Regions from separate parts of the Enterobacter chinensis genome, predicted to be linked through region 2. Evidence: predicted binding sites of a transcription regulator. Region 2 holds the regulator's gene; the other holds the start of a gene.
What was found. Region 2 encodes CRP, which controls carbon source genes, mostly activating them, when cyclic AMP is high. Its sites were predicted from a motif close to ATGTGANNNNNNTCACAT; they were not measured.
Positions count from the first base shown of each region.

Region 1: the regulator CRP is predicted to act here: its motif matches at 5,097-5,114, upstream of azuC (stress response protein AzuC).

Region 1 covers NZ_JARDVI010000006.1:167,693-179,134, reverse strand. Annotated here, with positions in the region: gene PYW49_RS18280 (ABC transporter permease subunit) at 1-112, opposite strand, end outside; gene PYW49_RS18275 (branched-chain amino acid ABC transporter substrate-binding protein) at 212-1,333, opposite strand; gene PYW49_RS18270 (YecA/YgfB family protein) at 1,759-2,427, shown strand; gene tyrP (tyrosine transporter TyrP) at 2,462-3,673, opposite strand; gene ftnA (non-heme ferritin) at 3,923-4,420, opposite strand; gene yecR (YecR family lipoprotein) at 4,622-4,960, opposite strand; gene azuC (stress response protein AzuC) at 5,195-5,278, shown strand; gene PYW49_RS18245 (DUF2766 family protein) at 5,388-5,639, shown strand; gene PYW49_RS18240 (anaerobic C4-dicarboxylate transporter) at 5,682-7,025, opposite strand; gene PYW49_RS18235 (non-heme ferritin-like protein) at 7,183-7,686, opposite strand; gene araF (arabinose ABC transporter substrate-binding protein AraF) at 8,476-9,465, shown strand; gene araG (L-arabinose ABC transporter ATP-binding protein AraG) at 9,537-11,051, shown strand; gene araH (L-arabinose ABC transporter permease AraH) at 11,066-11,442, shown strand, end outside.
Region 2 covers NZ_JARDVI010000008.1:45,960-57,401, reverse strand. Annotated here, with positions in the region: gene tsgA (MFS transporter TsgA) at 1-807, opposite strand, end outside; gene ppiA (peptidylprolyl isomerase A) at 1,086-1,658, shown strand; gene PYW49_RS20945 (putative adenosine monophosphate-protein transferase Fic) at 1,763-2,347, shown strand; gene pabA (aminodeoxychorismate synthase component 2) at 2,378-2,941, shown strand; gene argD (bifunctional acetylornithine/succinyldiaminopimelate transaminase) at 3,028-4,248, shown strand; gene PYW49_RS20930 (YccS/YhfK family putative transporter) at 4,245-6,332, opposite strand; gene crp (cAMP-activated global transcriptional regulator CRP) at 6,390-7,022, opposite strand; gene PYW49_RS20920 (OsmC family protein) at 7,334-7,738, shown strand; gene PYW49_RS20915 (phosphoribulokinase) at 7,818-8,687, opposite strand; gene PYW49_RS20910 (YheU family protein) at 8,718-8,936, opposite strand; gene PYW49_RS20905 (hydrolase) at 8,933-9,955, opposite strand; gene mdcA (malonate decarboxylase subunit alpha) at 10,184-11,442, shown strand, end outside.

The DNA of each region.
Region 1 (11,442 bases), on a different contig from region 2:
AATTAATCATGCCGATAATGCCGTACACCATGGTGTAGCCGATGGCGATTAAGCCGTAGACGGAGCCCAGCGTTAAGCCATTGATTAACTGTTGCAGGAAGAATGTACTCATTTTAGCGCGCTCGTTTTATAGGCTGCGCGAGCCGCGCAGCCTGATGTTTATTACGCGCCGGCAGGCAGGCCCGCCGACGTTGAGCGTGACTCCGTCCCGTTACTGTACTTCCTTATATTTTCCTTTGTCGTCCCACTGGTAAACCACATAGTCAGAGACTTTCAGGTCGCCTTTGCTGTCCCAGGCTTTTTTGCCCATCACCGTGTCGACGGAGTTAGCTTTCAGCCACTCGCTGGCTTTGGCTGAGTCCTTGCCGCCGGTGGCCTTGAAGGCCGCTGCAATCGCCTGTACGGAAGCATAAGAATAAAGGGTGTAACCTTCCGGCTCGAATTTACCGGCGCGGAATTTCTCGATAACCGCTTTACCGTCCGGGATCAGGCGCGGATCTTTACCGAAGGTCATGTAAATACCATTGGTGTACTGCGGGCCGCCCGCCGCGGTTACCATCTCTTCGTTGACGATACAGTCACCGGAGAAGAATTTCGCCTGTACGCCCTGTTCACGCATCTGGCGAACCAGCGGGCCAGCTTCCGGATGACACCCGCCGAAGAACACCACGTCCGGTTTTTGTGCGCCTATCTTGGTGACCAGCGCGTTAAAGTCTTTTTCACCGCGCGATAGCCCCTCGTACATCACATCCTGAACCCCGCGTTTTGCCAGCGCCGCTTTGGTGGCGTCAGCCAGACCCTGACCATAGGTGTCTTTATCGTGAATGATCGCCACGCGTTTGGCTTTCAGTTTGTCGATGATGAAGTCGCTGGCAACCTGGCCCTGCTGGTCATCGCGGCCGCACATGCGGAAGATGTCGCTCATGCCGCGTTCGGTAATCAGCGGGTTGGTCGAGCCGGGGGTAATAGCGATGATCCCCGCATCGCTGTAAACCTCGGAGGCGGGCATTGTGGAAGAGGAGCAGAAATGGCCGACCACGGCGTTGACTTTATCCTGGTCAACTAAACGGTTGGCGACGGCTACGGCCTGCTTAGGTTCGCAGGCGTCATCTCCCTGAACCAGTTTGATCTTCTCACCGTTAATGCCGCCCGCGGCGTTAATGTCTTCAGCGGCCTGAGTTGCGCCGTGCCAGTACTGATCGCCATAGGTGGCATTAGGACCCGTGAACGGCCCGGCCACACCAATCACAATATCTGCCCTGGCGGAAAACGCCGTCACCAGGCAGCCGGCCAACACGAGAGAAAGAGGAGTTCTGATAAATTTCAGCGACATTATTATGTTCCTTAGCAAAGAGGTTTTTGCACCACGGCGTAAACCCAAACGCCCGACGGCGCAGCCAATCCAAAACACGAACAAGAACAAAATGCACTAAACGAACAAGATACAGACGGCATCCTGCATATTACGGCGAGGTTTCCCTGCGCAGCATCGCGCGAAGAACAGTAAGCAAAAACGTTGCCAGAATGGTTAATCCATTGACGGGCTTGTGACCTGTTTGAGTATAGAGCGCCGCGTTATGCCGCCCTGTGGGAGGAGAAGAAATTACAGCGGAGATCACATATCGTTAACAATAAAGCCCATAAGTTGTGCAAAGGTCACGATTTGCACGTTTTTGCAGCAATAAAGACCTAAACTTCAGCCCGGAGAGGCGTGAGATATGTGTTAGGATCGTTTCCTTTTTATCAGGAGTGTCAGCGATGACTGAAGGCCCATTAAATGAAAGCGAAATGGCGTGGCTTGAAGAGACGTTAATGTCTTACGGTCATGATGATGCGTCCGTGATTGACGTGTCCGAACTGGACGGCATGTTCACCGCAGTGCTTTCCGGCCCTGTTGTCGTTGAGCCAGATGCCTGGCTGGTGGCGGTGTGGGGTGGTGAAAAATACATTCCACGCTGGAAAAACGATCGTGAGATGAACCGTTTTATCGATCTCTGCTTTAAGCATATGAACGATATTGCCGAGCGCCTGAGCGAATATCCGGATCAGTTTGAACCGATGTTTGGGTACAACGACGTGGACGGTGAGAGCTATACCGTTGTGGAAGAGTGGTGCTACGGCTACATGCGCGGCGTGGCGCTGACGGACTGGTCAGCCTTGCCGGAAGAGCTGAAGGCCGATCTTGATGTGATTGCGCTGCACGGTACGGAAGAGAACAGCGACCAGCTGGATGCGCTGACCGAAGAAGACTATAAAGCCAGCATTGAGCGTATTCAGCCTGCGGCGCTGCGCTTGTATAACTACTGGGTTAACAACCCGCAACAGCCGGAAGTGAAGAAACCGACGGTGAATGGCACGAAAGTTGGGCGTAACGATCCGTGTCCTTGCGGCAGCGGGAAGAAGTTTAAGAGCTGCTGTTTGCACTGATAAAAAAAGGGGCTGATGATAGCCCCTTTTTTATTTAACCCACTTCCGGCAGCATTCCCGCTGCAATCAACGCCTGCACCAGAATAATCACCACCCCACAGGCAAACACAACACACAGCAGCGGTTTTCCCCCTGCCACGCGGTACCCCTGCTGCGGATGCTGCTGGCGGCTCTTCCATGCCAGCAGGGAAGGGAGGAGCAGGGCAAGGACCGACAGCGCCACCCCTGCGTATCCCAGCGCCATCACAAACCCGCGTGGATAAAACAGCGCAAATGCCAGCGGCGGCAGAAAGGTGATTGCCCCGGTCTGTAAACGCCCTGCGGCGGTATTGCGACGCTGGAACAGGTCGGCCAGGTAATCGAACAGGCCAAGGGCCACACCCAGGAACGAGGTCGCCAGCGCCAGGTCGGCAAACAGGTGTACCGCCAGCTCAACGTGCGGGGAGGTGACGACCTCGCGCAGTGCCAGCAGAAAACCGTTCAGGCCAGCGTGCTGTGCCATCAGCCCAATAAAGGTTGAGGAATCAATGCTGCCCAGGGTCACCAGTTGCCAGAAAATATAGGCGATCAGCGGGATCGCGCTGCCGATGACAAAGACGCGGCGCAGCTTGCGAATATCGCCGTTCATATAGCTAACGATGCTCGGCACGCTGCCGTGGAAGCCAAACGAGGTGAAGATGACCGGGATGGCGGAAAGCGCCAGACCTTTTTCCAGCGGCAGGGTCAGCAGATTGACCTTGTGAACATGCGGTGCCAGCAGGACCAGCATGACTATCAGGAACAGAATTTTGGCGCTGAACAGAAAACGGTTAAACAGATCGACCAGCGACGTCCCCACGCAGACCACACCGCCGCCGATGAGCGCAAAGAAGATAGCCCCCGTTGCAGGGGTAATGTCTGAGCCGAACCAGTCATTAACGCTGGAGGCGATCAATTCTCCGGCGCCGCTGATATAGGCGGCGGTCAGGGCGTACATCAGGAACATCATGCTAAAGCCGGTTATCCACTGGCCGTAACGTCCCAGGTAGCGCGACGCAAGTGAACCCAGACCGGTGTCGGCGGGCACATGCTGGTAAACCTCAAGCAGCAGCAGGGCGGTGTAACACATCAATGCCCAAAGCGTACCCAGCAGCAGCAGGGTCATGCCAAATCCCACGCCTGCGGCGGCCAGGGGCATTGCCAGCATTCCTGCGCCAATTGTCGTTCCGGCGACGATAAAAATACTTCCCAGGGTTCTGTTTTTCACGCTTTCCTCTACAACGGCTCTTAATCGCGGCAAAATCTGCGGCGCAGAGTAAGGCAAAAGCGATAATTCGTCAAACCACCGTTACAAGGGGTGTAATGAAAGGTTTACGTATTGCGCTGCCGACAATCCGACGTGGGACGACGTTCAGGTATGACATAAACAAGGCGAACAGGGAATAAAATGCGTGTTTTGATGTGGGGGAGGGAAAGGGAAATTAACGCGGTGCCGGAAACCAGCACCGCATTGAGATTAATTCTGCGTATCAAGAGTGGAAAGTTCTTTATCAATAAAGTAAAGACCTTCGCCTGATTTACCCACCAGAGCTAATTTATCCAGAACAGATTTAAACAGCTTCTCTTCTTCGTGCTGTTCAGCAACGTACCACTGCAGGAAATTAAAGGTTGGATAATCCTGGCTGGTCATAGCGGCATGAACCAGTTCGTTAATTTTCTGTGTGATCAGCTGCTCGTGCTCGTAGGTGGCACGGAACAGTTCGTCGAGAGAATTATATTCAGCAAAAGGGGATGCCACGGTTTCAATGCGCGGCAGGCTGCCCGTATCTGTCAGATAATCAAACAGACGTTGCATGTGGGTCATCTCTTCCTGAGCGTGACGACGCAGAAACGCGGCTGCGCCTTCGAAGCTGTGGTAGCTGCACCAGGCGCTCATCTGCTGGTAGAGGAGAGACGAAAAAAGCTCAAGGTTCATTTGTGCGTTGAGCTTGTCGATCATTTCAGATTTCAGCATGGTGGCGCTCCGGGTTATTATTTCTGGTTCACAATGAGCGACACTATAATTTGTTATTTAATTATTTGCAAAACGTAAAATTTTTATTTCTTTATTTAAAATACGAATGGGAATAAAACGCATTGGCGATGTTTATATTTATTATTGAGAATTGTTTTTGTTCGTAATAAATAAACCGCCAGCAAACGCTGGCAGCCTTGATCAATACCACGGATTATTTGACTTAGGGGTAACGGCATAACCCATACATTTATACTGGATAGTTACGCTCTCGTTCAGACATAACGCGCCGCTGGTCAGGGTGCAGGTTTTGATGGGCTGACCATACGCTGAAGCAGTGGCATACCCCATGCTCTGACACGCTTTTGCCGCCGTGCCGTTATTCACATACTCATCGGAATACGCATTTTGCAGCACTGCCTGGCCGTAGTCGAGGCGGACGATGCCGTTAGGCGCGTCGAGGCTACTGACTTCAGCCTGGCGGTTAATACTACACCCTGCGAGCAGCAGGAGCGTGCCGGCTACAATGACTCTTTTCATGGTTCGCTCTGAGTGGATGGAAATACGTTATCGTACCCGCAGATGCCCACTGCAATGCCAGGAATAGCCGGGCAATCTGCCCTCACTCTTTGCAACGGGTCAGAGATGAACGCTATCAGGCCACACCCTGAGAAAATTGTGATGTGCATCACAAAAATATTGATTTTTGTGATGATGGTCATATTATAGGCACGTTGACAATAAAGTTGTATAACAAGTTAATGGAGCCTCATCGTGAAACTGCGCAAAATCCTGAAAAGCATGTGGGCCAATTACTGCCGCACGTTCAAAGACGTGCCGCCGGGCGCCATGTTCTGACAAAAAAACCTGCTTCGGCAGGTTTTTTTGTCTCTGCAGACGACGAAGGAGAGATGAAAGGGGCTGCATTTTGCTACTATGGCGGCCTTTAAATAAGGAGAAAGCCCCCATGTCACAAAACCTGAGCGCCGATCAGGAGCTGGTGTCTGACGTTGTCGCATGCCAGCTGGTTATCAAACAAATCCTTGATGTTCTGGACGTGATTGCGCCGGTTGAAGTGCGCGAGAAGATGTCTGCGCAGCTGAAAAACATCGATTTCGCCAGCCATCCTGCTGCCGCTGACCCGGTTACGCTTCGTGCGATCCAGAAAGCCATTGCGCTGATTGAACTGCGATTCACGCCGCAGGGTGAGTCCCACTAAAGCGGGGAAATGGGCGACGGTATCTGTCGCCCGTTGATGCCGCTAAAAGAATGTCTGGACCAGCAGGTAGCTCGCCGCGCACGCGCAGCTTACCCCAATCAGCCCTGGCAGAATAAAGCTGTGGTTGATGATAAATTTGCCGATGCGGGTGGTGCCTGAACGGTCGAAGCCGATGCAGGCCAAATCGCTTGGGTAGGTTGGCAGGACAAAATAGCCATATGAGGCCGGGAAAAAGGCGATCAGCATTTTCGGATCGATACCTAACATAAGGCCCATAGGCGCAACGGCCGTCAGCGCAGCCGCCTGGCTGTTCACCAGTTTTGACACCAGAAACAGCACAATCGCATAGGTCCACGGGTGGCTTTTCACCACGCCTTCCAGCGCCAGTTTTAGCTCGTCGAGATGCGCCTGGAAGAAGGTATCGCTCATCCACGCCACGCCGAACACCGAGAAGATCGCGACCATACCTGCCTTGAACACCGCGCCGTTAGAGATCGCGGACGCGTTCACTTTGCAGGCCATCAGCATCACGGCGCCCGCAATCAACATCATCATCTGGATGACAAGGTTCATCGACAGCGCCGTCATTTTGCCTTTCAGTTCAAAGGCGGGACGCAGTTCAGGAAATGCCCCCAGCAGAACAACCACGGCAATCCCGGCAAAGAAAATCCACGTGGACCAGTAGGCCTGTTTTGGGAAACGTTGGTTCATTAACGTCTCCGTCCCGCCATAGATAAACTCGCGCTGTTTAGGATCTTTCAGTTTTTCCTGAAATTCCGCGTCGTCAGCCAGGTCTTTCCCGCGGCGTAAGCTCCACAGGGCCGCAATGGCCACGCCGAAAAGTGAAGCGGGAACCGACACGGCGAGTATTTCCAGGATCCCCCATACGTGACCGATCCCATGCTGTGCCGCCAGGATGGAGATCAGCGATACGACGGCGACGGAAACGGGGGATGCCGTAATCGCCATCTGCGATGCCACCGATGCCACGGCCATTGGGCGTTCCGGGCGGATCCCTTTTTTCAGGGCGATATCCGCAATGATGGGGAACATGGTGTACACCACGTGCCCGGTCCCGCACAGAAAGGTCAGCATCCAGGTGGTAAAAGGGGCGAGCAGGGTGATGTGTTGCGGGTGTTTGCGCAGCAGACGTTCGGCAAACTGCATCATGACGTTGAGGCCGCCCGCAGTCTGAAGGGTAGCCGCGCAGCCAATCACCGCGAGAATGGTCAACATGACGTCAACCGGCGGCTTGCCCGGCTGCAGACCAAAAACAAAACATAAAATAAAAAGGCCAATACCGCTTATTAACCCAAGCCCCATCCCACCGAAACGTGTACCCGTCAGCAGGCAGAGGAGAATGACAACAAATTCAATGGTGATCATGATGCTCCCTCGACAATGATTATGTAATTAAATAAATCATTACACGTTGTGTGGTTAATCATTGGGAGCAAGATCTGATTTGTTAAATTTCAGCAAAAGCAGAAGGTTGGAGCTAAGAAGGGGAACCTGCCCCCGGAACGGAAGCAGGTCAAAAGACTCAGTGATGCTGCACGGCCACGATGTCGAGCAGATTACGATCGGTTTGCTCAGGGCATAAACCTGCCTGCTGCGCATTATGGATTTCATCCGCCAGCGTCTTCAGCAGCATGCCGTCCTGCTGCTGCTCTTTGTCCATATCACGTAAGAACGTGAGTGTGGTAATGTCCTGCTGCGCTCTGGCTTCATCGGCCAGTTTGCTGAGCGTGCTGCAGCGTTGTTCATATTCTTCAAGCGTTTTCTGGAACAGTTCTTCCAGTGAGGAGTAGTCTTCATTAATTCCATCAAGGGCTTTAACGACAGGATTGGCCCCTGCGGCTTTAAGGAAGTTAAAGACGCGCATCATATGGGTGACGTTACTTTGCGCCTGAGAGCGAAAGAATGTGGCAGACCCCGTGAGACTTTTCTCGGAACACCAGGCACTTAAGTGAAGGTGCAGATTCGAGGCGTAGAACTCAAGGTTCATCTGCGCATTAAGTTTTTGCATCATCGTTTGGGTAGCCATACTCATATCCTTATTGACTGTGGGACGTGATGTCCGTTGCTTAACCTGAGCGTCAGGCAAATACGAAGAAAAAGAGCAGAAATAAGCATTCTGCAGCGACAGAAGTCGACCGAAATTCACTTCCTGTGTTCGATATAAATAAGCATACCCTTGTCTGTGGTCTAAGAAAACTCTTAATTGGGCTGTATTTACCATACATTACAAACTTTAATATAGTACAGAAATACAATTAGCTCGCCATCGAATAAATATGCATTAATTGATTGATAATTAATGTTTTTTAATGAAGAGATATACTGTTACTCTTTGGGGGATATTAAGTTGGAGTAATGCTCCGTAAAAACAAGAAATACGGATTAATTATTTCGAATATATGATGCATTAATTAAATTGCGCTAAATCAAATTCTGCGGAATAACGAATCTTCAGGGCGTGGTACATTTTTGATGAAAAACATGCTGCATCCTTTTTAACATCGGGAGTCCTTTCGTGCGTAGCCGGGCATCAGGGATATCTTAGCTAATCTTATGGATAATCCTGCTCAACCCTCTTTCATTTGTCCGACAAATCCTGCCTTTTTTATGTCATTTTCCGCTGAATTTATGTACGCAATTACTGTAATTCTGCGGTGTGATGGGGCTCTCTTATGGATGATTAATTTCCCGCTAAAACTATCACCAGCAATAACGCTTATGACGAGGTAAGCGCTAATGCCTTGTTTTAAGTCCGATTAAATAAGAAGCACGCAAATATTCCCTACAGAAAAGAATGCTAAAGCTGGAGTTTACCATGCACAAATTTACTAAAGCGCTGGCGGCCATCGGTCTGGCTGCCGTTATGTCACAATCCGCTATCGCTGAGAATTTAAAACTCGGTTTTTTGGTAAAACAGCCCGAAGAACCCTGGTTCCAGACTGAGTGGAAATTCGCCGATAAAGCCGGGAAAGATTTAGGTTTTGAAGTGATTAAAATCGCCGTGCCTGACGGTGAGAAAACCCTGAACGCCATTGACAGCCTGGCGGCCAGCGGCGCGAAAGGTTTCGTTATCTGTACTCCGGATCCAAAGCTCGGCTCGGCAATCGCGGCGAAAGCCCGAGGTTACGATATGAAAGTCATTGCCGTTGACGATCAGTTCGTTAACGCCAAAGGCAAGCCAATGGACAGCGTTCCGCTGGTGATGATGGCGGCGACCAAAATCGGCGAACGTCAGGGCCAGGAACTTTATAAAGAGATGCAAAAGCGTGGCTGGGATGTCAAAGAGACCGCAGTGATGGCCATCACTGCGGATGAGCTGGACACGGCTCGCCGCCGTACTTCCGGTTCAATGGACGCGCTGAAAGCGGCCGGCTTCCCGGAAAAACAGATCTACAAAGTCCCCACCAAATCCAACGATATCCCGGGTGCTTTCGACGCCGCGAACTCCATGCTGGTTCAGCATCCGGAGGTGAAACACTGGCTGGTGGTCGGCATGAACGACAACACCGTGCTGGGCGGAGTACGCGCGACGGAAGGCCAGGGCTTCAAAGCGGCTGACGTGATCGGGATTGGCATCAACGGCGTTGACGCCGTCAGCGAGCTGTCCAAAGCGCAGGCTACCGGCTTCTACGGCTCTCTGCTGCCAAGCCCGGACGTTCACGGCTACAAATCTAGCGAGATGCTCTACAACTGGGTAACCAAAGGGGCTGAGCCGCCGAAATTTACCGAAGTGACCGACGTGGTGCTGATTACCCGCGACAACTTCAAAGAGGAGCTGGCGAAAAAAGGACTGGGCGGTAAGTAATACGCTGTGATTGTGCCCCTCACGCATCGTGAGGGGCCAGACGTACACACTACAGGAATCACGGAGACGTTATGCGACAGTCTGATCCGTATCTCTCTTTTCGCGGCATCGGGAAAACCTTCCCCGGTGTTAACGCGCTGACCGATATCAGCTTCGACTGCTATGCCGGCCAGGTTCACGCCCTGATGGGGGAAAACGGTGCGGGAAAATCCACGCTGTTAAAAATCCTCAGCGGCAACTACGCGCCAACAACCGGCACGCTGGCTATTCGCGGCGAAGAGGTGACCTTTGCCGATACCACGGCGGCACTCAATGCCGGGGTTGCCATTATCTACCAGGAGCTGCACCTCATCCCTGAGATGACCGTGGCGGAAAATATCTATTTAGGCCAGCTCCCGCACAAAGGCGGCGTGGTGAATCGTTCGCTACTTAATTATGAAGCGGGGCTGCAGCTCAAACACCTGGGTCTGGATGTCGATCCTCAGACCCCGCTGAAATATCTCTCCATCGGCCAGTGGCAGATGGTTGAAATTGCTAAGGCGCTGGCGCGTAACGCCAGAGTTATTGCCTTTGATGAGCCCACCAGTTCGCTCTCTGCGCGTGAAATCGACAATCTGTTCCGCGTGATCCGCGAGCTGCGTCAGGAAGGCCGTACGATTTTGTATGTTTCGCATCGTATGGAAGAGATCTTTGCCCTGAGCGATGCTATTACCGTATTTAAAGATGGCCGCTATGTGCGCACCTTTACCGACATGGAGCAGGTTAACCATGACCAGCTAGTTCAGGCGATGGTCGGGCGCGAGCTGGGTGATATTTATCACTGGCAGCCGCGGGCATACGGGCCTGAACGCCTGCGTCTGGATAACGTCAAGGCGCCGGGCGTGCGTGCGCCGGTTTCATTATCTGTACGCAGCGGCGAAATCGTCGGGCTGTTTGGTCTGGTGGGCGCGGGGCGCAGTGAATTAATGAAAGGCCTGTTCGGCGGTACCCGCATTACCGATGGGCAGGTCTCCATTGACGGTGAGCGGGTAGATATCCTGAAACCGGCCCACGCGATAAAAGCGGGGATGATGCTCTGCCCGGAAGACCGTAAAGCCGAGGGCATTATTCCGGTGCATTCGGTGCGCGACAACATTAACATTTCCGCCCGCCGCAAGTTTATTCGCGCAGGTTGCCTGATAAACGATAGCTGGGAGTCGAGCAACGCCGACCACCATATTCGCTCACTGAATATCAAAACGCCGGGTCCAGAGCAGTTGATCATGAATCTTTCAGGCGGAAACCAGCAGAAGGCCATTTTAGGTCGCTGGCTGTCAGAGGATATGAAGGTCATTTTACTGGATGAGCCGACGCGCGGTATCGATGTGGGGGCAAAGCACGAGATTTATAACGTGATCTATGAGCTGGCAAAACGCGGCGTGGCGGTGCTCTTCGCCTCCAGCGATCTGCCGGAGGTGCTTGGCGTGGCCGACCGCATTGTGGTGATGCGTGAAGGCGAAATTGCCGGTGAATTACTTCATGAACAGGCGAATGAACAACAGGCGTTGAACCTCGCCATGCCTAAAGTCAGCCAGGCTGTCGCCTGAGTAAGGAGTTAATGATGTCCTCTGTTACTACATCCGGAGTGCCGAAGTCGAAGTCGGCGTTGAGTTTTGGGCGTATCTGGGATCAGTACGGCATGCTGGTGGTCTTTGCCGCACTCTTCCTCGCCTGTGCCATCTTTGTCCCTAATTTTGCCACCTTCATTAATATGAAGGGGCTGGGGCTGGCCATTTCCATGTCCGGGATGGTGGCCTGCGGGATGCTGTTCTGCCTGGCCTCCGGCGATTTTGACCTGTCGGTGGCGTCGGTGATTGCCTGTGCGGGCGTCACGACGGCCGTGGTAATCAACATGACGGAGAGCCTGTGGATTGGCGTTCTGGCCGGTCTGTTACTCGGCGTCATCAGCGGTCTGGTGAACGGTTTTGTTATCGCTCG
Region 2 (11,442 bases):
GTCGAAGAAGCGCAGGATAAAGCTAAACGCCCACATGCCGAACATGTAAGACATCCAGAAATCGCTCACCAGTTTACCCGCGTCGTTCAGGCTCATGCCCAGGCCCTTGGCGTATTCCGGTACCCAGGAGATAAAGCCCAGCTGGCCCAGGATGTAACACAGGGCGGCGATGGAGAGGAACAGCACGCCAATGCCCCATTTCTCTTTCGCGACGGGTTCTGCGGTAGTCTGTGCTTTTTTGCCCAGCACCGGGAAGTCGCAGCCGAAGGTCAGAATAAAGATCGCCACGTAGACCAGACCGATGCAGGCATACACCCAGTACCACTCAATGCTGCGGGCCAGCAGAACCGCGGCCACCATCGGAAAAATCATTCCGGCCATGCTGAAGAAGGAGTCGGTAAACAGCAGGCGCGCGCCGCGCTGGCGGCCTTCATACATGTGGGTAATCAGGAAGGTACCTATCGACATGGTGATCCCGCTGACCAGACCGAGCACAAACATGGCGGCGGAGAACAGGGCGATGCTGTGGCTCAGCATCAGCCCCGCTACGGCGGCGAGCATCAGCACAAAGCCGAAACGCAGCTGCGTTTTCAGCGGCACGATTTCCATCAGCCAGGCATTCAGGAAGATGGAGATCAGGATCCCCGCGTTGAGGAAGGTGAAGGTGTTACTCATGCTGGAAACGGGCAGCTGGAAGTAGTCTGCGATATTTCCCATCACCATCCCGGTGACGATCACCAACGCGCCGGTCAGGGCGTAGGAGAAGAAGCTGATCCATGTGAGCTTGATGCGATTGCTGTTAGTCATGTCTGGCCTGTTCAAAAAAAGAAAAGCGCCCATCGGGCGCTGAGAGCGGGCAGATTTTAGACATTAAAGTGATCTATTCATATCTTTTAAGAGAAATTAGAACTTCATTGCAGTTTTTTATGTGATCGCGATCACATAAAAAGCCGTCATAACCAATCGTTTGCGTGGTTACAACTGTTTCAATTTCGTAAAATTAGGTAAAAGGCTGGTCTCCGTTCATACTGCTCTTTAGAATCAAGCCATTCGCTTTTTATACTGCGCTTTGTTAAGGAATTCTCATGCTCAAATCAACACTGGCGGCTGTCGCAGCTGTGTTTGCTCTTTCTGCCGTTTCCCCTGCTGCGCTGGCAGCAAAAGGGGACCCTCACGTTCTGCTGACCACCTCCGCCGGGAACATTGAGCTGGAACTGAATAGCCAGAAAGCTCCGGTTTCTGTGAAAAACTTCCTCGACTACGTGAACAGTGGTTTCTATAACAACACCACCTTCCACCGCGTGATCCCAGGCTTTATGGTGCAGGGCGGCGGCTTTAACGAGCAGATGCAGCAGAAACAGCCGAACCCGCCAATTAAAAACGAAGCGGACAACGGCCTGCTGAACAAGCGCGGCACTATCTCAATGGCCCGTACCGCAGACAAAGATAGCGCGACCAGCCAGTTCTTCCTCAACGTGGCGGATAACGCCTTCCTCGACCACGGTCAGCGTGACTTTGGCTATGCGGTCTTCGGTAAAATTGTGAAAGGGATGGACGTGGCTGACAAGATTTCTCAGGTGCCTACCCATGATGTCGGTCCGTACCAGAATGTGCCGTCAAAACCTGTCGTGATCCTCTCTGCAAAAGTTCTGCCATAACCTTCTTCAACACGGGCGATACTCGCCCGTGTTGTGACCCTCCCTGCGAAAGCGCGTTTTGCTGCTTATACTTGTGGCAAACGGACTATTCAGGGAGGCGTTAAGTGAAAAAACTCACCGACAAGCAAAAATCCCGTCTCTGGGAGCAGCAGCGTAACGTCAATCTACAGGCCAGTTGTCTCCTTGAAAAAGGTAATGGTCCCTCAGAACCCCATATTGAGACACTGGAGCTTGGGCCTCCCGCGCCCGGGTTACCCCATCTGTGCCTTATTCATCGCCATCTGTATCGCAGTGAAATGAAGCGGGCAGGCGAGTTCCGAACCGATGATATTTTTAAAGGTGATATTCCGTTCTGCCATTTCGAATACATCGAGAAGATGGGCAATGAACTGATGGCGGCGCTTGAAAGCGAAAAGTATCTTGTGGGCCTTGAGAAGGCGGCTTTTGTTGACAAAGTTAGTCATTACTACTGTGAAATCAATATGCTGCATCCTTTTATGCGCGGCAACGGCATTGCCCAACGCGTTTTCTTTGAGCAACTGGCACTCCACGCGGGTTACTCACTGGACTGGCGCGATATCGATCCCGAGCTGTGGGTGGCCGCTAATCGAAGTGGCGCAACGGGAGATTTAACCGCGTTAAACGCTATCTTTGCCAAAGTTGTGAGCGAAGCGCGGGAATCTGAGTAGAATAGGGCGGCATTTTTTTCGGGAGCCGCCATGATTCTGCTGATTGATAACTACGATTCCTTCACCTGGAACCTTTACCAGTATTTTTGTGAACTGGGTGCTGAGGTGGTTGTCCGCCGCAATGACGAGATCGATCTCGCCGATATTGAGACGCTGGCTCCGCAGAAAATCGTGATTTCACCGGGGCCGTGTACGCCGTCAGAATCGGGTATTTCTCTTGACGTTATCCGACATTATGCCGGCAAGCTACCGATCCTGGGCGTTTGCCTGGGCCATCAGGCGATTGCCCAGGCGTTTGGTGCCACCATCGTGCGCGCTGCGAAAGTGATGCACGGTAAAACCTCTCCGATCGCTCACGCCGGTACCGGGGTATTCACGGGTCTCAATAATCCTTTGACCGTGACGCGATACCATTCGCTGGTGATTGACCCACCGACGTTGCCTGACTGTTTTGACGTGACCGCCTGGAGCGATACGCAGGAGATCATGGGGATTCGTCACCGAGTATGGGATCTCGAAGGCGTGCAATTCCATCCGGAAAGTATTCTCAGCGAACAGGGGCACGCACTGCTGGCAAATTTCCTCAATCGCTGAATATCTGTTGCCTTGCTGTGATTTTTTATGCATATTTTGTGATTATATTTTCACAATCAATGTGACATAAAATGGATGGGCATGACATGGCAACTGAACAACCAGCAATTACCCGCGCGACATTCGATGAAGTGATTCTGCCGATTTATGCACCGGCTGAGTTTATCCCGGTGAAGGGGAAAGGCAGCCGCGTCTGGGATCAGCAGGGTAAAGAGTACGTGGATTTCGCGGGCGGGATTGCGGTAACGGCGCTCGGTCATTGCCATCCTGCGCTGGTGGACGCGCTGAAAAGTCAGGGCGAAACCCTGTGGCACACCAGCAACGTGTTCACCAACGAACCGGCGCTGCGTCTTGGCCGCAAGATCATTGATGCCACGTTTGCCGAGCGCGTGCTGTTTATGAACTCCGGCACCGAAGCTAACGAAACCGCCTTCAAGCTGGCGCGCTACTACGCAACCACGCGCCACAGTCCGTACAAAACCAAAATCATCGCCTTCCATAATGCCTTCCATGGGCGCTCATTCTTTACCGTCTCCGTTGGCGGTCAGCCGAAGTATTCCGACGGGTTTGGGCCGAAACCAGCTGACATTATCCACGTGCCGTTTAACGATCTGCATGCGGTGAAAGCGGTGATGGACGATCACACTTGCGCGGTGGTGGTTGAGCCTATTCAGGGTGAAGGCGGCGTGACCGCGGCAACCCCGGAATTCCTGAAAGGTCTGCGCGAGCTGTGCGACAAGCATCAGGCGCTGCTGGTCTTTGATGAAGTGCAGAGCGGGATGGGGCGTACCGGCGATCTCTTCGCTTACATGCACTACGGCGTGACGCCAGATATTCTGACCAGCGCCAAAGCGCTCGGCGGCGGTTTCCCGGTGAGTGCGGTACTGACCACTCAGGACATCGCTTCGGCGTTCCACGTGGGGTCGCATGGTTCTACCTATGGCGGTAACCCGTTGGCCTGCGCCATTGCCGGTGCGGCATTCGACATCATCAATACGCCGGCGGTGCTGAACGGTGTGAACGCAAAGCGCGAGCTGTTTGTGAAGCATTTGCAGCAGATCGATGACCAGTTCGACGTGTTCAGCGAGATCCGCGGCATGGGCCTGTTGATTGGTGCCGAGCTGAAGCCACAGTACAAAGGTCGCGCGCGCGATTTCCTGCACGCCGCCGCCCACGAAGGGGTGATGGTGTTGAATGCGGGACCGGACGTGATGCGTTTTGCGCCATCGCTGGTGGTGGAAGACAAAGACATTGAAGAAGGATTAACCCGCTTTGCCGCGGCGGTCGCGAAGATCGTTAAAGGCTAATACTCGGTTCGCTTCAACCGGCGGGTTAGCCAAATCCCGTGATGCGGACGCTGACGCCATGCCACCGACGAAATGGTGTGCATGGTGTTCAGATGCCCCAGAATGCGCTGTAAATGTTGCTCCAGGGTGCTCATAGGCCCGTGGGTTAACGTCTCCGGCGCTTCCAGAATATTCGAATCTCCCGACTCACCCGGCGAGTCATATTCCAGACGCTGCTGACAGCGCTGCAACGCAATCTCACACGACTGCAGGTAACGTTGCGCCAGGTCTGGCGTCAGCATCGTGTGCTCGCGCGCCAGCGTCGTCATGGCGTTAATATGCTCGACGATAAACTGGCTGTGGGTCACCCAGAGCTTCATGTCCGCCAGATAGTGCGAGTTAAAGCCCGGCTCCTGCATTGCCTGGTTGAGCGAGTTGAACAGGGCGTTGTGCGCCTGGTTGACCTTCATCCGCTGATAAGCCAGCGGGGAGGGCTGCGGGTCGTCGCTCAGGATCAGGCGAATGGCCTGCTGGTCGGCCTCCAGCGCGTCGTGAGCGTTCTGCCTGAGCAGCCCGCTTTGCCACTGCGGCCACAGCCAGACCATGCCGCCAAAGGCAATCAGGCAGCCGATCAGGGTATCAATCAGCCTGGCGACAATAAACTGTTCGCCATTGAGCGTGAGCAGCTGCAGTGTGTATACCGCCGTCACCGTGAAGCCCACCATCGCCCAGCCGTAGTTTTTGCGGATAATCAGGTAGCTTACCAGCGTAATCGCCAGCATCCCTGCCAGGGTATAACCTTCCGGCACGTGGAAGTGCAGCGTCACGCCCGCAATAATCAGCCCCGCCATCGTTCCGCCGGCCCGATGCAGAATACGCACCCGCGTAGCGCCGTAACCGTTCTGGGTGACAAACAGCACGGTCATTAAGATCCAGTAGGGTTTTGGCAGATGCAGCGCCATGCCCATCAGGCTGGCGGTACTGAGCATAACGCTAATTCTGGCGGCGTTGCGCAGAGCGGAAGATTTAAGAGAAAGATAGCTTCTGAGCGCGGGCAATAACGGAAGCCGCTTTTGCTTATCCGCCATCAGATCGCGGGGGTAAAGCGGGCGCTGTGTACGCAGCACGCGGGCGATGCGGCTGAAGTGCCAGGCGGCAAACTGGCCGACCGGGTTATCCGGATGCTGGCGCGCGATTTTCTCCAGTGCGCCGAGCTGTTTTTCCATGTTAAAGCGCGTGGGGTAGCGGTGGTAGAGAATATCGTCAGCCAGGACCCGCAGGCGCGCCGACACGGTCTGCGCGTTCCAGCGGATCACCGCTTCGGCGTGGCTGCGCTCGACCAGCTTTTGCACCTCTTGCGGGTGGTGAAGGCTAACGGAGATATGCTCCTGCAGATCCAGCCCAACCTGGAAGGTGCGCAGCAGCCGTTTGTATTCGTGGTTCTTGTTGGCGGCGAGCATATGCAGCTGCTGATAGCACTGGCTTATCAGATCCACCACCTTTTGCTGGCGCGTCAGCAGCGGCGGCAAGGATTTTTCCGGATCGGTATGCTGGGTGAGCAGGGTGTATTTGGCTTCGCAGTAATCCGCCAGCTGCACATAGAGCAGGCTCAGGGATTCACGCAGCGGCTGTTCGCGCCACAGCCAGAACCAAAACCAGTTAAACAGCCCGTACCACAGCGTTCCCAGGGCGTAGATCAGCAGCGGCTCCCACACCGGCATATTTCCGGCGAGGCTAAGCGTGAAAATGGCCGCAATCAATGAGGCGGGAAGCAGGCGGGCATGCAGCGAGCTGATTTCGGCCGTGACGCCGAGGGTCATGGCCAGCACGGTCAGAATCAGCGGCAGCGGAATATCCCGGGCAAGCAGAAGCTGTACGGCGAGGCTACAGCCCGCAAACAGGCAGCCGCCAATAATCAGGCGTTTGAAAAAGCGCTTATGCGGCGTGTCCAGACCGGCAATGTTGCAGCAGGCAGGGACGAGAGAAAACAGCAGGCCTTGCTGAAGATGTCCGAGGATCAGGCCTACGGCCACAGGAAGACATAACACCAGCGTTTGTCGCAGTGCGTAGTTAACTTCCGGGTGATAGATCAGCCTGCGCCACATGGGGAGTAGAGACAAAAACGGCGTGACACCTTGTGGTGGCACGCCGTTTAAGCGGAATTAACGCGTTCCGTAGACCACGATGGTTTTACCGTGGGCGGAGATCAGGTTTTGATCTTCCAGCATTTTCAGGATACGGCCTACTGTCTCACGGGAACAACCAACGATCTGACCAATTTCCTGACGGGTAATTTTAATTTGCATGCCGTCCGGGTGGGTCATTGCGTCTGGCTGTTTCGCCAGGTTCAGCAGGGTCTGCGCAATACGGCCGGTCACGTCCAGGAAGGCGAGGTTACCCACTTTCTCTGAGGTGACCTGCAGACGGCGCGCCATCTGGGAAGAAAGACGCATCAGGATGTCAGGGTTAACCTGAATCAGCTGACGGAACTTCTTGTAAGAAATTTCAGCCACTTCACATGCTGTCTTTGCACGAACCCAGGCGCTACGTTCCTGGCCCTCTTCAAACAGGCCCAGTTCACCGATGAAATCGCCCTGGTTCAGATAAGAAAGGATCATTTCTTTCCCTTCTTCATCTTTGATCAGCACTGCCACCGAGCCTTTAACGATGTAATACAACGTTTCCGCTTTTTCACCCTGGTGAATCAGCGTGCTCTTCGATGGGTACTTATGAATGTGGCAATGAGACAAGAACCATTCGAGAGTCGGGTCTGTTTGCGGTTTGCCAAGCACCATGCGCTGTTATCCTCTGTTATAAGCTGTCACCAGAGTCATCAGATGCATCCGGACTCTGGGGTTGCAATCGAATTCTTACCCATACCCTGGGAAGTCGGCTACCGTAACGTTTCGCAGCCAGTAAAGTTTGATGTCCTCTGCATACACGTGTAACGTCAATGTATTACTGTAGCATCCTGAGTGTTTTAGCATAGCTTTCGCCGCGTGTCTCCTGGTGTCTCGCTTCAGCATGATGCAGGTCGCCTTCCATTGCGAGAAATGTAACACACGCGTAATCTGTCACCAAAAATGCAACGTTGGAGTTCAAAAATATGCAAGCGCGCGTGAAGTGGGTTGAAGGTTTAACGTTCCTGGGCGAGTCCGCGTCAGGACACCAGATTTTGATGGATGGTAACTCCGGCGACAAAGCACCAAGCCCAATGGAAATGGTGCTGATGGCAGCAGGTGGATGCAGTGCGATTGACGTAGTGTCGATTTTGCAAAAAGGTCGTCATGACGTGACAGATTGCGAGGTTAAACTCACCTCAGAACGTCGCGAAGAGGCGCCACGCCTGTTCACCCACATTAATCTGCACTTTGTTGTCACCGGTAAAGAACTGAAAGACGCGGCGGTCTCGCGTGCGGTGGACCTGTCTGCGGAGAAGTACTGCTCTGTGGCGTTAATGCTGGAGAAAGCGGTAAAAATTACCCATTCGTATGAAGTGATCGAGGCTTAATCTTTTGGCGGGTGGCGCTGCGCTTACCCGCCCTACGGATTGTTGGCCCGGTAAGCGCAGCGCCACCGGGCAAAACTGATTATGCGATCTGCTTCCCTTCCATCAACCGCTCCACCAGCGGCGTCATGATTAATTCCATCGCCAGCACCATTTTCCCGCCCGGCACTACCAACGTATTCATGTGCGAAATAAATGAGCCCTGCAGCATCGCCAGCAGCCAGGGGTAATCGATACCTTCAAGATTGCGGAAATGGATCACCACAAAGCTCTCATCCAGGGACGGTATCGTTTTGGCGGCGAACGGGTTGGAGGTGTCCACCGTCGGCACGCGCTGGAAGTTAATGTGCGTGCGGGAGAATTGCGGCGTTAAGTAATTGATGTAGTCTTCCATTGAACGAACGACGGAATCCATCACCGCCTCGCGCGAGTGGCCGCGCTCGCTCATGTCACGCGTCAGCTTCTGGATCCACTCCAGGTTAACGATAGGGACCACCCCGACCAGCAGATCCACGTGACGCGCCACGTCGTGTTGAGGCGTGACCACGCCGCCGTGTAATCCTTCGTAAAACAGCACATCGGTGGGTTCCGGCAGCGGCTGCCAGGGGGTGAAGGTGCCCGGCACCTGATTCCAGGGCACGGCTTCATCATAGGTATGCAGATACTTGCGGGACTGCCCTTTGCCGCTCTTACCGTATTCCAGAAAGGTTTGTTCCAGCAGGCCGAAGTCATTGGCTTCCGGGCCGAAGTAGCTGATGTGTTTACCCAGATCGCGCGCCTTACGGATGGCCATGTCCATCTCCGGACGTGTGTAGCGGTGAAAGCTATCGCCTTCGACCTCCGCCGCACGGAGATTCAGCTGGGCGAAAATCTTGCGAAATGCGAGGCTGGTGGTGGTGGTTCCCGCACCACTCGACCCCGTAACGGCAATAACCGGATGTCTGGCAGACATAGCAACTCCCTGACTGAAAAGGTTGGAAGATCAGCCGTGAAACGCGTTGCGGGGCATGATATTGACCGTCTCATGCAGTTCTGACCACACCAGCAATACGTCGCCGCTTTTCAGCTGGCGCTTTACATCGTTGACCTTTTGCTCAAGCGAGCGTTCCTGTTCACCATAATCGGTGCCTTCGCGTAATACAAAGCTTTCAATCAGATTATCGAGCGTTTCGGGAGCCAGATCCTGCCAGGGAATAATCATTTTGCACCGTCCAGATAAGGGGTTAGCCAGTCAGGAATACGCGTCTCAAGCCACATTTTCGGGCGACGCAGCGTACCGCCGATAAACCCGACGTGGCCGCCGTGCTCCGTCAACTGATAGTGAACGTTGTCGGGCAGGAATTCCTGAGCGGGGATCGAGTGATGATCCATAAAAGGGTCATCTTTGGCATGAATGATGAGCGTCGGCTGCGCGATCTTGCTGAGCAGCGGCATGGCGCTGCACTGACGATAATAGTCAATCGCATCGGCGAAGCCGTGAATTTTCGCGGTGATCAGATCGTCGAACTCGCGAATACGGCGCACTTTTTTCAGCTGGCGCAGGCTGACCGGCAGGGTATCCGGGTAGGCCTTCAGCTTACGCGCCGCGTTGGCCTTCAGCAGGTTGAGCAAGTAGCGCTGATAGACGCGGGAAAAGCCTTTCTCCATGTGGTAGCTGCACTGCTCCAGCATAAACGGCGCGGAGACAATCACTGCGGCATCCAGCGGTACGCTTTCACCCTCTTTCGCCAGCAGACAGGCCAGCATATTTCCGCCCAGCGAATAGCCCACGGCAGCGGTGGGAACTGTGCCAAAGTTTTCACGCAGCCAGTGTAAAAACCACGTTCCGTCTTCGGTTTCACCCGAGTGATAGATGCGTTTCTGACGATTGGGTTCGCCGCTACAGCCACGAAAATGCATCACCACGCCGAGCCAGCCGCGGGCTTTTGCCGCCTCAATTAACCCATGCGCATAGGGGCTGTGCAGGCTGCCTTCCAGGCCGTGAAAGACCACCAGACGCGGCTTATGGCGGGCCTGCTCCGGTTCTTCGCTCCAGGCGAGATCCAGAAAGTCACCGTCTGGCAGGTCAAGGCGTTGCCAGTGCGGGGTGAACTGAACCTTGCGGCGGATCAGTCGCGGCAGCATGGTCTGCAAATGGCGATTGGCGACGCCGCGCATAGGCACGAACTCAGTGCTGTCTTCGGCTGCAATGTCGAAGTCTGATGGAATGATTTGGGTCATAAGCGCGATGCTGATTCTTGTCGGAAATTAACGATACTTTCCGAATTGTACCCCGTTTAGCCTGGTTTTCCGAAACATGAACTGATCCCGATCACAAATCTTTACCTTGATTATTACTCTCAGGCTAATGATTCCGCTCTACGCTTAATTGATGCCTTTCTCACCAGAGCGCACACTTTACTCAACGTTAAGCAAATCAAAATGATTAGCTGAATCAGGAGGTTAATAATGTTATCTGGGCAAACACCCACCCGGCAATGGAACACCCGACGTAGCGAAAAAGCACGTCGTCTGGCGTCCGTACCGGTGCAGGGCAAGGTACTGCCGACCGGCGATCTTGTCGCCATGCTGGAGAAGCTGATCGCACCGGGCGACAAAGTCGTTCTGGAAGGCAACAACCAGAAGCAGGCAGATTTCCTTTCCCGCTCCCTCGCTGAAGTGAACCCGCAAATTGTCCACGACCTGCATATGATCATGCCGAGCGTCGGCCGCAGCGAGCATCTGGATATCTTTGAGAAAGGCATCGCCCGCAAGCTGGACTTCTCTTTCTCCGGGACGCAGAGCCTTCGTATTTCGCAGCTGCTGGAAGACGGTCAGCTCGAAATCGGTGCGATTCACACCTACATCGAACTTTACTCACGCCTCTACGTCGACCTTTCGCCAAACGTGGCGCTGATTGCCGGTTTTAAAGCCGACCGCAAAGGCAACCTCTACACCGGAGCGAGCACCGAAGATACCCCGGCGCTGGTCGAGGCTGCCGCGTTCCACGACGGGATCGTCATCGCGCAGGTGAACGAGCTGGTGGACGACGAGTGCGACCTGCCGCGCGTCGATATACCTGGCTCCTGGATCGACTACGTGGTGGTGGCGGACAAACCGTTCTTTATCGAACCGCTGTTCACCCGCGACCCGCGCCTGATCAAGCAGGAACATATCCTGATGGCGATGATGGCTATCAAGGGCATCTACGCAGAACACCAGGTGCAGTCCCTGAACCATGGGATCGGCTTTAACACCGCGGCGATTGAGCTGCTGCTGCCTACCTACGGCGAACAGCTCGGCCTGAAGGGCAAAATCTGTAAGCACTGGACGCTGAACCCGCATCCGACGCTGATCCCGGCCATTGAAAGCGGGTGGGTAGAAAGCGTGCACTGCTTCGGCGGCGAGCTGGGGATGGAAGAGTACATCCGCGCCCGTCCGGACGTGTTCTTTACCGGTGCCGACGGCTCTATGCGCTCCAACCGCGCCTTCTGCCAGCTGGCAGGCCAGTACGCGGTGGATATGTTCATCGGCTCTACGCTGCAGGTTGACGGTTACGCCAACTCCTCAACCGTGACGCGCGGTCGTCTTTCCGGCTTCGGCGGTGCGCCAAACATGGGCCATGACCCGCATGGTCGTCGTCACGCTACCCCGGCCTGGCTGAACATGATCACCGAGCCTGACCCGATGCAGCGCGGTAAAAAACTCGTCGTGCAGATGGTGGAAAC